DNA from 3 places in the Thermoclostridium stercorarium subsp. stercorarium DSM 8532 genome. Region 2 is predicted to be linked to each of the others. Evidence: riboswitches for the same ligand, from Rfam matches in the RefSeq annotation. Region 2 holds a riboswitch; each other region holds the start of a gene.
What was found. Region 2 has a riboswitch for thiamine pyrophosphate ahead of thiM (hydroxyethylthiazole kinase). Riboswitches for the same ligand answer to the same signal wherever they lie in the genome.
Positions count from the first base shown of each region.

Region 1 (5,315 bases), 510 kb from region 2:
ATGAGTAACGGAGTGGGTTGTTATGATAGTCAGTGTAAGCCGTCGAACAGACATTCCTGCCTTTTACAGCGAGTGGTTTTTTGAAAGGCTTAAGGAAGGGTACGTGCTTGTAAGGAATCCGATGAACTATCATCGGATAAGCAGGATTGAACTTAATCCCGAAGTTGTTGACTGTTTCGTTTTCATGACAAAAAACCCTGAAAAAATGTTGCCCAAAATGTACCTGTTAAAAGATTATAATTACTACTTTCTTTTTACTCTGACTCCGTATGATAACAGTATTGAAAGAAACATACCTGATAAAAGGAAATTAATAGACACATTTAAGGCGCTGTCTGACATGATAGGTCCCGACAGGGTAATATGGCGTTATGATCCTATAATTCTAAACGACGGTATAACCACTGACATTCAAGCCGATTACTTCGGCCGTCTTGCGAAAAATTTAAGCCGGTATACCGGCAGGTGTATAATCAGCTTTGTTGATTTATACAAATGCACGCTCAGAAATTCGTCAGACCTTAAATTAAGAGAAATAACCACCGATGAAATGTGCAGAATTGCCGAAGCCTTTTCCGGAATTGCCGCAACCGAAAACATAAAGATTCAGACATGTGCTGAGAAACTCGACCTCTCGCGTTTTGGCATAGAACGCGGAAGCTGCATTGACAGCAAACTGATTGAAAAAATAACAGGAAAACCTGTTAATTTAAAAAAAGACAAAAACCAGCGCCCTGAATGCGGATGCGTGGAGAGCGTTGACATCGGCGCTTATGACACATGCCTCCATTCCTGCGTTTACTGCTATGCGGTTCACAACCACAAAACAGCGTTGAAAAATTACTCAGGGCATAATCCCAAATCCCCCGTTCTGTACGGTGATATAGGACCGCAGGACGTCATATATGAACGAAAAATAACAAGTAACCTTTCCACACGACATAACTTTGAACAGTTAAAGTTCATATGATAATGTAAAAAAAATTGATTTTACAGGATATCGATATTTTCACCCTTTAGTATTCTGTTCATATTTTTTACCGCGCACATATTTCCGCACATCGTACAGGTATCATCATTCTCAGGGATTGAGTTTTCCCTGTATCTCCGCGGCTTTTCGGGATCCAGGGCAAGTTCGAACATGCAATTCCAGTCAAGGTTTCTCCTTGCCTCGCTCATTTTATAGTCCCATTCTCTTGCCCCACTTATACCTTTGGCAATGTCTGCGGCATGAGCTGCTATTCTTGCAGCAATAATACCCTCTTTCATATCGTTAATATCCGGAAGCCGCAGGTGTTCGGCAGGAGTGACATAACACAAAAAGTCCGCACCGCATGATGCCGCAATTGCCCCTCCAATTGCCGCGGTGATGTGATCGTATCCGGGCGCTATATCAGTGACCAGCGGGCCAAGGACGTAAAACGGCGCACCATGGCAAAGCCTTTTTTCCAGAACTACATTGGGTGCAATCTCATTCATTGCCATATGCCCAGGCCCTTCAATCATTACCTGCACATTCCTTTCCCATGCCCTTCTCGTCAGCTCTCCCAGGACAATAAGTTCATGAATCTGCGCGGCATCAGTTGAATCATTTATACTTCCTGGCCTTAACGCATCACCGAGACTAATTGTTACATCATACTTTTCACATATTTCCAAAAGCCTGTCGAACTGCTCATAAAACGGGTTTTCCCTTCCGGTCAGTTCCATCCACGCAAACAATAATGCCCCTCCTCTTGATACAATGTTTGTAAGCCTTTGGTTTTGCTTAAAACGCCGCGCCGTTTCCCTGTTTATTCCTGCATGAACGGTCATAAAGTCCACACCGTCTTTTGCGTGCTGTTCAACCACATTGAAAAATTCGTCGGCGGAAATTTTATCAAGTTCCTTATTGTAAAAGCCTGTCACGTCATATACAGGCACCGTTCCTATCATTACCGGAGACATTTCTATAAGTTTTTTTCTGAATTCATGCGTTTTGCCGTAGGAACTTAAATCCATTATTGAGTCGGTTTTTAAATCAATCGCCGTTCTTGCCTTCTCAAGCTCAATGTCAAAATTACGGCAGTCCCGCGAAATACCTATGTTAACATTTATTTTGGTTCTAAGCCCTTCACCGATCCCTGCCGGGTCAAGGCCTTTATGATTTCTGTTCGCAGGTATGACCACCCTTCCGCAGGCAACAAGTTCCCGGATTTTTTCGGCAGACACCCCTTCTTTTCTTGCAACAGTTCTCATTTCGTCGGTTATAATACCTTTTCTGGCAGCGTCCATTTGCGTCGTATACATTTGGCAGTTTCCCTCCTGCTTCTTTTTTTAACGATTTAAGCCTTTTTTGTACCCCATTAAATATATAAAAACGCTTACCTTCGAAGGTAAGCGTGAATGTCAATAATTATAAAAGTCAGCTTCCCTCCGGCGGTACTAACCGCATCAGGTTCAAAGGGTTAAGAGGATAATCCTCTTTCTCAGCCTTTGAAGGCACCCCCAGCTTTAATGCCTTATTCTGTTTCTAAACTATTCTGCCTTGATCTTATCGGTGCTTTATCAAATTTCAAAATTACCTTCAGTTTTATTCCCCATAATGCAACTTTAGCTTAGCAAAAAAATCTTCCAGTGTAAAGCGCGGATCGACGTAATTATAAACACCTATAAACCGTTCATTCTGGTAATGCACATACCGCATGTCCGGCGTTATTCGCGGCGCAGGCTTCATTTCATAATGATACTCGTGCGGATCCAAAAGCAGGCTTACCGCCGGCGAGTCTCCAAGACTCCACATTTCTCCTTTTGGAAAGCGCATATTGTCTTTCAATTTAAAATTCAAATCATAAAGCTGCCGGAATAAATATTCGCCGATTTTGCCGTAAGGCTTTACCTTCACCGCCAGGCTTACCCTCATTGTGGTGTAAACATTACGCGGTACCTGCCATAACGGTATGTTTGAACGCATTACAACGTTTGCGGCGTCGATGTCATTGCCAAGGTTAAATTCCCTTTCGCCATTTGGCCACGCACCGCCACCAATCCATATCGCCGTAAGCCTGTTTTCAATGGCGGGCTCTTTCAGGTAAGCCGAAGCCAAATCTGTTAGCGGGCCGAGGAATATCACATATAACGGCTTATCACTGTCAGACATGGCCTCGCGGATAATCAGGTCGGCACTTTCCGAAGGCATTGGCGTATGTTCATCGGGGATCTTTGCTTCGGCCCCGTGATATACTTTAACCTCACTGGTCAAATCCATAAGTTCAAGTATTTTAACACATTCCTCATAACTTTCCTGCATGGATTTCGCCGTGCGCTGAGTGCCAAAATGAGCCGCAATTATACCTTTAACAATAAATCTCGGCGTAAGTAACGCATGCACAATGGCAAACTGGTCGTCGGCCTCGTTTTTGGCATCGGTGTCAATAATCAGCCTTATTTTTTTGGTATCGGGAATGTCAAACCGGTGTTTCAATTGCCCCCCACCCCTTTTTCATAAAAAATTACAGTGCAGCTATATCCAGAATATAATATTATACCTGCTTAGTCAAACCATTGACACTCAATCGAAAATAATACTTATACGACTATAGACCTTCTATTTATTACTGTGACTATAAATTTTTATATTTAATATTACTTCCTGCGATAAAACCAAAACAGACTTCGGCTCTGTCTCCATACTCTCAGATTTCAAAAAACAGCCTTTTCCTATTATTTTGATATTTCGTTTTTAATTATGGTGTCCGCAATGATGTGTCCGCTCAGTATGAACTCTCCTGCATTTATTACAACCGTTCCCTTCGGTGCATAAATCAGCCCGTTTAACTCAAATTTCGAAGCATTTATTTCAATGTTTCCCTTTTCAGAACATATTACAATTTTCCCACCTTCAATGCCTTTGAGCCGGGAGACATTTAAAGATATGCCGCCGGTTGCAAAAATTCCTGCTGAGATATCTAACGACTCACAATTAATTGTTACATCCCCGTCAACAGCCAAAGGCGCTGTTATACTTGCCCGACTGCCGCTATAGCTCTTATTTGCAAAATAACGTATTCCGTTTTTCAATATTTCTGATTTTATATCATCCGCCCATTCAGGCATTCCAATAAATTCCGCACCGGCCTGCCTGTTTTTAACGTTTATGTGTTTCCCTAATGTCACGATTTCACCAGCTGCTTTGCAAATACCGTCCACCGAAAAATTAAAGCCATGGAACAGAAAATTATTGTTTGTGTGGATATCTCCGGATATTTCTATGTCCAAACCGTATACTGAAAGGGGAATTTTACCGCTTCCCGAAAACACGGCATAAGGGAAACTGCTGTAAACCTTGTCCTGTTTACCAATGTCCCATTCTTTTTCTCCGATATTTTTATCACCGCTGTCATTATTGTTGTTACTCTTCCCACTGTCCCCGCTACTGCTACCATTCTCCGTTATCTTTTTGACATGTATAATAACCGTATCCTCTGATTCAAGCCACCCGTCACTTACGATAAGCCTGCATTCCCATATCCCCGGGGGCATGACTACATTAGGTTTGACTCCTTCCGCTTCCCCGAAAGGGCCTGTCCACTTGTATCTCACAATGTTTCTTCCGTCAGGGTTGAGATCAGGTTCCCTTAATCCTTTTAAAGAAGCGTCCGGATCATACGACAACGAGCCGTCCAGCGTTACTTTTACACCATCATCGGAACGGGTTTCAAATGTTTTATCGTCTCCTGCATTTGCAACCGGAGCCCTGTTCGGAATGCCTATTCCAAAGAAACAAAAATGTTCAACTGCCCCTTCTATGGTTTTCTCTTTTGTGTCAGGGTTACCTCCCACCCCCGGGTTTACCGGAGAGGTTATGTCTATTGTCTTACCGTCCTTGAACTGGTATAGCCTTATATCATTTTCATTTTCCTCAAATCCTCTTATGTCATATTTAAGTTTTACCCGCGCCTTACCTGTAAATCCGGCATTAGTTTCAATGTTATAATATACAGGGAACGTATTCACTATCGAAGATATGCCGGCAGGCAGTTCATTATGAACTGTAACGGTTGTAGCACCCGGTGTATGCACTTTTTCAAAAATAACTGTCGTCCCGCTGTTCTCATCAATAACTTCAACATTTTCACCAACAGGAGTATTCACTCCTTTTACCGTAATAGTTATCTCTTCAACAAGAACAATATCGCCTACTAAAGCTTCGAACCTGATGCCCTTGTGAACTCCTACCTGTTTAAGAGCAGGCGTCCATGAAAATACTCCCGTTTCCGTGTCAAACTTTGCACCTTCCGGTAAATTATATGCCGCGAAAATTACTTTTTTATTAT
Region 1 is NC_020134.1:2,520,962-2,526,276, forward strand. Features, by position in the region: gene CST_RS10915 (DUF1848 domain-containing protein) at 23-970, shown strand; gene thiC (phosphomethylpyrimidine synthase ThiC) at 991-2,289, opposite strand; TPP riboswitch at 2,394-2,499, opposite strand; gene CST_RS10925 (nucleoside hydrolase) at 2,573-3,463, opposite strand; gene CST_RS10930 (putative Ig domain-containing protein) at 3,703-5,315, opposite strand, start outside.
Region 1: linked by a shared signal. The riboswitch ahead of thiC (phosphomethylpyrimidine synthase ThiC) and the one ahead of thiM (hydroxyethylthiazole kinase) in region 2 are both predicted to bind thiamine pyrophosphate.

Region 2 (5,315 bases):
TGCCGATTTTTACGGCGTCCGGGTATATATCAGTGAATATGCTGTCCAACTGCATTCCCAAAAATTCCGGCGTTACTTCCATAATACCCGATACTCCGGTTGTATTCTGTGCCGTAAGCGCGGTGATCGCACTCATCGCATAAATGCCGTTTGCCGTCATTGTTTTAATATCCGCCTGAATTCCTGCTCCTCCGCTGGGATCGCTTCCTGCAACAGTCAGAACCGTTTTCATGTCTCCATCTCCTTATATGTATAATTTGAATAAGCCTCTAAATAACAGAAAATGCTTATTTCAGAGTTATTGTTTTAAATATCTGACATTACCCTTCTCCAGCCAGTTTTTTCCACACAGTCCGATACGGCAATTCCTGACTTCAAACCCGGTGATTTTCTATTTACATATATTCCACATATGGTCTATAGGCCCGTTGCCTTTGCCCAACTTTAGCATTGATTTCAGCGCGCCTGTTACGTAGTCCTTTGCAGACTGTATTGCCGTTTCCAGATCCATCCCTTTGGCAAGGCCGCAGGCTATGGCGCTGGACAAAGTGCATCCTGTTCCGTGGGTGTTCTTATTGTTAATCCTCTCTCCCCTGAACCATTTGTACCTGTTATCACAGTACAACAAATCATCGGCGTGGTTCCCACTGTATCCACCCTTGCAGAGGACCGCTAAACCGAACCGTTTGCTGATAATTTCGGCGGCTATAATCATATCTTCCTTATTTTCAATAGATATCCCGGACAAAATGGACGCTTCGGGAATGTTCGGCGTTATTACCACCGCCAGCGGAAACAATTTGTTCATCAAAGGCTCTATTGCGTCATCCTTAAGAACTTTAGATCCGCTGGTACAAACCATTACCGGATCGACGACAATATTTCTTGCATTGTAATATTTCAGCTTTTCAGCTATGACTTCGATCAACGGCGCAGACGAAACCATGCCGATTTTTACGGCGTCCGGGTATATATCGGTGAATATGCTGTCCAACTGCATTCCCAAAAATTCCGGCGTTACTTCCATAATACCCGATACTCCGGTCGTATTACCGGCAGTAAGTGCGGTAATTGCGCTCATTGCATAAACGCCGTTTGCTGTCATTGTTTTAATATCCGCCTGAATTCCTGCCCCTCCGCTGGGATCGCTTCCCGCAATGGTCAAAACAGTTTTCATATGCTTCCCCTCCTTATGTATTTCAAAAAATATTTCAAAACAGCTGACAATATGCCTTTCCGGTTTATTGCCCTTAAAGCTCCGATGCCAATGCTTTTTCCAGAAAGACGTTAACATCGTCCAGTTTTTCAAAACATATGTCACAGGTATTTTTTATTTCATCCCATTTGTCGCTGTTGTAATAATCATATACCCCTACTGTTCTGAAGCCGGCGTCTTTTGCCGTTTTAATCGCATACAGGGCGTCTTCGAAAACCCATGTTTCGCAGGGACGTGTTCCCATATAATCAGCAGCCGCAAGAAAAATATCGGGTTTTGTCTTGCCTGAACCTGTCTCGGTGGATGTAAAAATTTTCTCAAAATATCTGATTACATTAAGCCTTACCAGTGCTTTTTCAAAAACCTCTCTGTCACAGGATGTCGCTGCCACAATTTTTATTTTCCTCTCCTTGAGACCTTCCAGAAACTTCTCCACTCCTTCTTTAAGCCTGACTTCATAGGCGTAAAAATCCTCAATGGTTTTATTGATGCCTTTTACAATTTCGTCCTCATTCATATCCAGATGGTATTTTTCTTTTAAAAATTTAGCTCCTTCATGCATGCTCATGCTTTCCATGGCTTTTGAAAGACCGGGGTTGGGCTGCAACCCCAGCTTCCGCAGATACATTTCCCCGGCTTTGTTCCAAATTGGCATCGAGTCCAGTATTACCCCGTCTATGTCAAAAATAACCCCTTTAATCATATTCCCACCTGTTTTCGGTTTATTAATTTTTCCTTCCGGCTTCGGTATGGAGTTTCCACGCATTTACAAGTTCCAGGGCAGCCTGTTTGGGATCATCGGCTCCGGCCACTGCGGATACAACGAAGAAACCGGCGGCTCCGGTCCGCGCAAGCTGAGGTATATCAGCAACCTTCACGCCTCCACCCACTACTACAGGAATTTTGCTGAGCCTTACTATCTCTGCAATTTCCTCAAAACTTCTGGTTTTTATTTTTCCGTCTGTATCGAGCCCGCAATCAGGCTTAGTCATTGTTTCATGCACCGGTCCGACTCCAAAATAATCAATTCCCGAAACATCTGCTGTTTTTATATACTCAATCATTTCATGGGTTCTTGCCGACAGCCCGACAACCGAGTCCTCTCCCAGATATTCCCTGCATACGTCCACAGGTATATCCGACTGCCCCACGTGCACACCGTCGACTTTTATTCCCTGCTTTCTTGCAGCCAGAACAACGTCCAGCCGGTCGTCCACAAGCAGGGCCACATTATCGGATTTTCCCAACAGGGCTATTACTTCCGCGGCCTCACGTGTTAATTCAATAAGTTCCCTGGCAGATGCAACCTTGGATCTGATTTGTATACATGTGAACCCGGCTTCAACTGCGTCTTTAATAATTTTTTTCACAGGTCTTCCGTTCGTATTTTCCGGACCTATCACCAGGTATGCGGATATATCCAAATTTTTTCTTATACTCACTGATTTCACCTCCCAGATCGTTACAATTAAATCTCTTCAATATCAAACCTATTGTCGGCAATATCTTCCGGACTTGCCTTGTAAAGTTCGTCAAGAAAACGGACCTGAAAACTTCCGGGGCCAAGGACCTTATTTTCAGCACGGGTTGCAGCCAGATTGAACACCGCGGTTCCCGTCAGCGCGGCGATAAAAGGTGATGCAGCCGTTGCATAAACCGCGATAACTCCACCTAAAGCACAGCCTGCGCCGGTAATTTTTTGCATAAAGTGCGATCCACCGTAAGAGTAAACTATAACCGAACCGTCGGTTATTAAATCGGTTTCGCCGGATACGGCAACGGCCCCGCCGGTCCATCTGGCTAACGCAACGGCCGCTGCTTTTGCCGAGTCTACTGAATCTGTTGAATCAACGCCACGAACATTGGAAGCTTTAGTGCCGCCTTCCAGTTCCCATAATCCCGCCAATGCCATAATTTCAGAAGCATTGCCCCTTATTACGGAGGGTTTATACTCTTTAAACCGCTGTAACATCCGGTTTCTGAGTGAACCAATTCCCACCGCCACAGGATCAAGCACCCATGGTTTACGTAATTCATACAGCACTCTTGCCACATGAGGCAAAGTCTGCTCATGAACCGGCAAAAGAGTTCCCACGTTCACATATGTAGCTCCGCCCGCTTTTGCCAAAGCTTCAGCTTCCTCGGGCAGATAAACCATTGCTGCCGAGCCCCCGACGGCAAGTTGTGCATTTGCAACAAAATTAATTGTTACCATATTGGTAATCGAGCCTGCCATGGGATTTGTCCGTTTCACCGTTTCAACCGTCCGGATGATTTGCTCCCGGATCTCCTGTTTTGTGATCATGCTTGACTCTCCTTTCGTCTTATATTTTAATTTTACTTAAATGGGAAATTCATCAAATAATGAGGGGAACTGTTGGGTAATATACATTATCCGCCGGCCGAAACAAACGAGTTGATTCCTGGACATGTAATTTTAAGAGAATTTGTCTCCTGTATTTCGGTTTTCATAAAAAAACACTCCCCCCTGGTGGAGAGAGCTGTTATTTATCATTTAATATTAATCTGATAAAAACTGCTTCCCTACACCAGTGTTAACTGACAGGTTCAAAGGGTCAGGTCTTACCTTTCTCAACTCGTTTAACGAGTTCCCCCGCAGTTTTTATTATAAAGTACCATTTATGGTCCTTAATGTCAAGAGACCCGTAAAATTTTATTTGAAAATTACTTATATATAAACAAATTGCATCTCTTCTTAAATAACTTTGCACACAAAAAAATAAAGAATAAACACATCTGTTTTACATAAAGCATATATTATTCATGTAGGAAATTTAAAGGAAATGAGGTAATTATGCGCAGGATATACCATTACCCGCACTATACTGGCTTTAAAAAAACAAATCCAAATGTTATCTATCGTCGATACAGTTTAAATAAACCAACGGAATTCCATATGCAGGACAGGGACAGCCATATTCATAATTTTTCTCATCACGATAACCCTGTAACAGAATTAAAGGATTACGGCCCCGAGCCATTTGTTATAAATATTGAAAGGGCCACAAAACAAAATAATACATTCCGCACTGCATTATGGACGGGTAAATATATGCAGCTTACACTGATGAGTATTGGTGTGGGTGAAGATATCGGTCTGGAAATACACCCTAACGTCGACCAGTTTATACGCATCGAAGAAGGCACCGGACTCGTAAAAATGGGCGACAGCAAGCATAACCTGAATTACCAAAAGGATGTATCCGACGGTTATATAATTATAATACCTGCCGGTAAGTGGCATAATATAATAAATACCGGAAACAGGCCGTTAAAACTTTATTCCATATACGCACCCCCTCAACATCCTCGCGGAACGGTTCATGAAACAAAAGAAATTGCAGAGGCCGCTGAAAAAAACAATTGAGTATGTGTTTTGACATTTTCTTATAATCAGTTTTCTATGGGAACTGAACTTCGCCATAGAAAGCTTTTTTATTTAAATGCTATATTGCATAATATTACGGCTTTTAAGCTGATAATGCCTGTATTGAAGGCATAAGATAAAATATGTTAAAATGACGCAGAAAAAAGCTTCGAAAGGTGAAACAAGTGAAACAGATACGACCATATCCCAAAGTAATAATATCTAAGAAAGCCGAACGCAGTGTCAGAGACGGGCATCCATGGATATACGGGGAAGAAATCCGTGAAACAGAAGGCGAACCCCAAAACGGCGGACTGGTGGATGTGTTTGCCGGAAATGCTTTTCTTGGCACGGGTTTTTACAATAATAACAGCAAAATTACCGTCAGGCTCATTTCACGTAATGCCAATGATGTGTTTGACGACCGTTTCTGGCGGCGCCGCGTTGAGTATGCAATACGTTACCGCAAAACCGTAATGCCCGGAGGGGACTTTTCCTGCTGCCGCCTGATCCACGGCGAGGCTGACCAGATGCCGGGGCTGACAGTGGACCGCTACGGCAGCATCCTGTCAGTACAAATCACATGCCTTGGCATGGAACTTGTAAAGGATACTGTTTACCGTGCCCTTTGGGATGTGCTTAAAGAAATGGGAGAAGACATTGCCGGTATTTTTGAGCGTAATGATATTGCTCTGCGTACAAAGGAAGGTC
Region 2 is NC_020134.1:2,005,964-2,011,278, forward strand. Features, by position in the region: gene thiD (bifunctional hydroxymethylpyrimidine kinase/phosphomethylpyrimidine kinase) at 1-232, opposite strand, end outside; gene thiD (bifunctional hydroxymethylpyrimidine kinase/phosphomethylpyrimidine kinase) at 392-1,177, opposite strand; gene CST_RS08620 (HAD family hydrolase) at 1,251-1,919, opposite strand; gene CST_RS08625 (thiamine phosphate synthase) at 1,942-2,658, opposite strand; gene thiM (hydroxyethylthiazole kinase) at 2,685-3,521, opposite strand; TPP riboswitch at 3,740-3,842, opposite strand; gene CST_RS08635 (cupin domain-containing protein) at 4,032-4,604, shown strand; gene CST_RS08640 (class I SAM-dependent rRNA methyltransferase) at 4,790-5,315, shown strand, end outside.

Region 3 (5,315 bases), 110 kb from region 2:
TGAGTTAATAATTTCCAGTACAATATCTAATAAATCTTCTGTAATAGGCTGAAATATCATCAAGAACCACCCTTTAAAGCGCCTCTAAAAAAACACTTCTTCAGCTCCACTTTGTGTTACCGCCGGGATATAATTGACTCATAGCGCCGGTAAAAATTGACCCACGCCACATCAATGGTCTGTCACAAAAATACAAAATCCAAAAAGCTTTTATGATCACATTGACTTTTATATATTTAAATGTTATTATTTTCCTGTAATAGATATTGATTGTAGTGCATGGGCTTTTCAAGTAGAAGACATCAAAACTGTATGGTTTCCATTAAGTATAGTCATTATATGGCGCTAACAAGGACAGATCAGTACCTGATTTATGTTGCAGCAATGGCGATAGCATAAATTCATGAGGCGAGAATAATGAAAGAGTTCGACAAAGTAAGATTAGAAACTGTAAAATTCATGCGTGGCAAATATCGGCTTGACGAGATTTCAGGAATGAATTATGGTATCCCATGTGTAAGATTTCGGCAAGGAAAGAAAACCGTTGTGGCAATATTTCTGTACGATGACCATTACGATTTTCAAATTGTTCTCGGTAAGGCAGAAAGAGAAAAGTTTGAAGCAATAAGGCATGAGTTTCCGCTTGAGATACAACAGCTTTACGACCGTGCACATACCTTCCACGATGGTAAATGGCTCTTTATTAGCGTTTACGATTTAAAAACTCTGGAAGCTGTGAAGAAGCTGATACTTATTAAGAAAAAGCCGAATCGCAAGCCGTTTTCAAAAGAAAACGCCGTTTATGGCAAATGTGGGCATCGATGTGATTTATGCGTGCATTACACTGGTATAACCGAAGAATTTAGAGAAATGCTAATCCCGCATCTTAATGCGGTATATGGTAAATCCGCTTGGGATATGCGTTGCACTGGCTGTGATACAACCAATTGCCACTGCTATCAGGATGGACATGGGTTATGTGAGCCGTTAAAATGTTTACATACAAAACAGCTTAATTCTTGCTTTGATTGTGTAGATTATCCCTGTGCACAAGCAACCGTTGGATACAGACAATTGGAGCACAAAAATATTTCTGCCGATGATGTTACATGGGCGATTTTACCTTATGTTCCATATCAGTATGAAAAGTAATACCAAATTAATTAATTTGATATATTTCTACATAATCACAGCTTATTATCATTTGTACAAGGTTTGATTCCAATAATCAAAATTATTCACACTTACACTCCCAATGGTATGCTTCTACGTTATATCTCTCCCAATCGGTATTCACTTAATCTTATTCTTTATCTTATTCTTAATACGAATGCCTGCCTCAACGTGCATAATCCAGTGTCGTGACAAAGGCATTTGTATAAGTCCTTTAACATCCTTATTGCACCAGTAATCTATCAACCATACTGCTTTTTCATCTGAGCTCACAACATTCAGTTCACGGATTCTGCGTTTGTCCTCATCACCGAACTTTCTTTTAAGCTCAGTGTAGTCAATTGATCTTAACCATTCGTCGGTGGAGGTTTTAACAGCTGTAATATACTCATACAAGACATCCAGATTCAGACACTTTGAAAACTCGGAAATCTGCTCTTTTACAAGCTCATTTCCTGTTGTAATAATAGGTGAATTCATTCTCTTCTGATAATTTCCTTCAAAGAAAACTTGTCGGTTATTTTTAATCAACGTATGTACAACAATATCCTCAATTCTTGAAATGTGCCATATTGAATACGCAATAGTTTTACTGTGATAACCGTTTGCATTTATGAATGGAATAGCGCAATAATCTTTTTCGTCCAGCTCATCTTTCCAGGACATGACCTCTTGCATCAATATTTCCCGAAGCTGTAAAAGTGTATTTATTCCATCAGTGAATGATGTCCTGGTCAGTTGTTTCTGCATGATCTTGTTCATTTCCGACCATTCTTTATTCATAATAACTTTCATCTCCTTTATTATCTGCGCTCTGTTATATCTGAACATATCTCTTCGAGCACCTGTTCCAGCCCTTTGCAGAAGCCTGACAGAGAACATCAACACGAGCATAAAACAACTTATTTGGCAATTAGTTTTTTTAATAAAGGTATTCTATCGATTATTTTTAAAAGAGAATAACCAATAATGCTCCCACCAGCAGTACTCACCAAAAATGGCAGGACAAAGAAAAATACTGCCACTTCCTGCCCTAAAACAAACTTAGCGATGGGGTAACAGGCAATACCCCCTAAAATACCTGTTCCAAAAACTTCCCCCAATACAGCTAAATAATATTTTTTACTTTTACGAAACAGAAGTCCTGCTAAAAAAGCTCCGAAAATACTGCCGGGAAAAGCCAGCAGGGATCCGGTCCCCAGAATATTTCTTAATAGTGAGATGATAAAGGCATTTGCCAAAGCATAACCAGGTCCCAGGAGCACACCTGACAAAACATTAATGGTATGCTGAATGGGAAAACACTTGGATACACCTACCGGAATATAAATAACATGGGCTAACAGTGTACCTAAGGCAATAAGTAATGCTGATAAAGTGAGTTTTCGGGTAGACATACCAATTCCTCTTTACCAAGCACTGGGAAATCAAGCACATGGAAAAAGAAAATGCACAATCCAGGTAATGGGATTGTGCTGAGAGTTGCACTTGCCAACGCCGGCATTACCCAGATCAGGTCAAGGGTAAAGACCTAAAAGGTCCACTCTCAGCCGGTTTTACCAGCTCCCATAGTGCTTACTTAATACTTATTACTTTATAATTTATTTTAGTATAAAAGGAATATTTTGTAAAGCGGCATTTCCGAATAATTCCTATTTTTAACTGTGGACCTTTATTCCTCCATTCTCTACATATCTTTCTATGTGCTACGTCCGCACAATACACTTTTCTGTATGTCAGATCACTATTTTGCAGATATTTGTCCCACTGAGCATCAGCTCCGATAATCCTCGGGAAATGCCAACGGATTCATCGGTCATTTTAAAAATCGCCATTTACGGGAATATATCAATATATAAACTGCGAGCACATCAGTTAGACTACCTGTGTTGTAAAATAAAGAAACCTCGCAGTGTTGTAACCATGTGCTGATATTATTTTACTATAATGGCATGTTGCGGACAGATCTCCTGGCAGCAGAAACAACGGATGCATTTTCTGTAGTCGTAGACGGGAATATTATCTTTTCCTTTTTTAAAAGTGACAGCACGGCCTTTCACAGGGCAGTGATTCACGCATATGCCGCATTTCACACACTTACCCGCATCAATATACGGCCTTCTTGTAAATCTGCCTGTAACCTTAGACAGCAGGCTGAGAACGCTAAGTCGATCCTTTTCACGGGACACGTCGAAATCCTTCTTCCCGAAGCGTGAAAACATTTCGTCAAAGCTTATATCTGTAAGAATCCCGTTATCAAGAAGCATCAGCGCAATTTCGTTCTCTCTGCATGTTCCAATTCCTGCAACCATTCCCTGAGTATTCGTGGGAACAAGAACAGGATCCAAATCCACAAGTCTGGCAAAGACTGTATCAATTGCCACCGGATCCGCTGAAATAATAATCAGCCCCATTTCCGTAGGCGTTCCGGAGCCCGGGCCGTTACCTTCCATGGCGACAACCGCATCCATTACATGAAGGCGCGGTTTCACCAGATTATGTATGTCAACCAGCATTTCTGAGAATTTTGCCGCGTTAGGATATCTTACATGCCCTTGCGCTTTTCTTGTACCACAGATCAAACCATACATATTTTTGACTGCGCCCGTTATTTTCAGAAAGGCGTGGGTTTTCATCTTGCATACTCCGATAATGGCATCTGCCTGAAGAACCTCCTCGCAGAACCAGAAGCTTTTCGCCGCCTTTCCCTCCGGGTACCTGACAAAGACTTCACGAGACATGTCGGCAATTTTGGCACCATAAAGCTGCTCTTCCGATAAACCGAGCTGACTCATGGCCTGCCTGCAGCTTCCGGTGGCAGGAGAATCGCCAACCTTCACACGGGCGTAACCTGCTTCACTGAGAAGGCGGAGTACTGCTTTTATAACAGCTGGGTTGGTTGTTATGCACTTTTCTGTTTTTGACGGATAAAGAAGGTTCGGCTTAACGAGGATATTCTCCTCGGGACTTACAAAATGCCCGATGCCGCCAAGAGCAGCGACCGCATCCCTGACAGATTCATATACCTTTTCTTCATCATAGCTTCTGCAAACAGCAAGAACTACATTGGATTTCCTCATATTTTTCTTTCCCCTCAAAGTGAAATCAGTATGCGTTTTTTTGGCTAATCAGGCTTCAGCAATCTCAACAGTTATGAGCCTGCTTTATGAAACTAATGATATTTCCACAAAAGGGATTAAAGCGCTTTCAATAGCTTATTGATTTTATGCACTCTATGCTTTTACAGCAAGTTTATGATATTTAAGCTTCCTAACAGCTAAAAGTTCTGCATAGGCCGTCATTACTCAGCGTGTGCAGGCTGATACAACTGATGCATGCATGAACTTATAATTTTTTAATCATAATTAAGCAAGGGTTTTCGGAATCCCACATTTCAGTTAATGTTATTAATTCTTCGAAACCAACACTTCTGTAAAATTTCCTTGTTCTTTCGTATGGTTCATACTCCGCCATTTCGCTTAAAGTTTTCACAATTATGTACTTACAATTATTATTTTTCAAATATTCTTCCGCTTTAGCCACTAATAATCTTCCTATGCCTCTCCTGTGATATTCGGGCAATACTCCCAAAGCATAAATATCTCCTGTGTGGCCATAATGAATTTTTACCGAGATAAAACCAATACACCTGCCGTCGCGGCTCAATGCGATCCAAAACGGCAAAGATGCCACGCAATTTACATATTCAATCAAAGCCTTTTCAATACCAAACCATTCCGGCAAACGCCTGAGGATCTCCTCGGCAAATTGAGACTTCTTATTTGAATCCTTAATTTCAACTATACTTACATCCACTTCCATATTCCTTCCAAGATCAGCATCTGATTTTAACACACGGATATAAAAACTGTTATGGACAAGTATATTTGTAAATAATTATATTTATTCAATAGTATCTTGTACAGTAGTGAAAATAGTTCCCATTTAATTATTCTTCGCCTAAAAATTATAAAATCTACATATACCCGGGATTTTATGCAGAACCGTCTGGTTAAGCTACCTCCGTATTAATTTCTCGGTATTATAAACCGGTATTATGCTTTTTTGCTAAAAATAACGCAGCTTAAAACACGTTCACAAAAATGAGCAATCATTGATATAATAATCAGTCCCGTTTTTTG
Region 3 is NC_020134.1:2,116,999-2,122,313, forward strand. Features, by position in the region: gene CST_RS09040 (hypothetical protein) at 1-60, opposite strand, end outside; gene CST_RS09045 (DUF3788 domain-containing protein) at 418-1,152, shown strand; gene CST_RS09050 (hypothetical protein) at 1,294-2,004, opposite strand; gene thiW (energy coupling factor transporter S component ThiW) at 2,076-2,570, opposite strand; TPP riboswitch at 2,646-2,753, opposite strand; gene CST_RS09060 (DUF362 domain-containing protein) at 3,108-4,253, opposite strand; gene CST_RS09065 (GNAT family N-acetyltransferase) at 4,519-4,995, opposite strand; gene CST_RS09070 (CPBP family glutamic-type intramembrane protease) at 5,229-5,315, opposite strand, start outside.
Region 3: linked by a shared signal. The riboswitch ahead of thiW (energy coupling factor transporter S component ThiW) and the one ahead of thiM (hydroxyethylthiazole kinase) in region 2 are both predicted to bind thiamine pyrophosphate.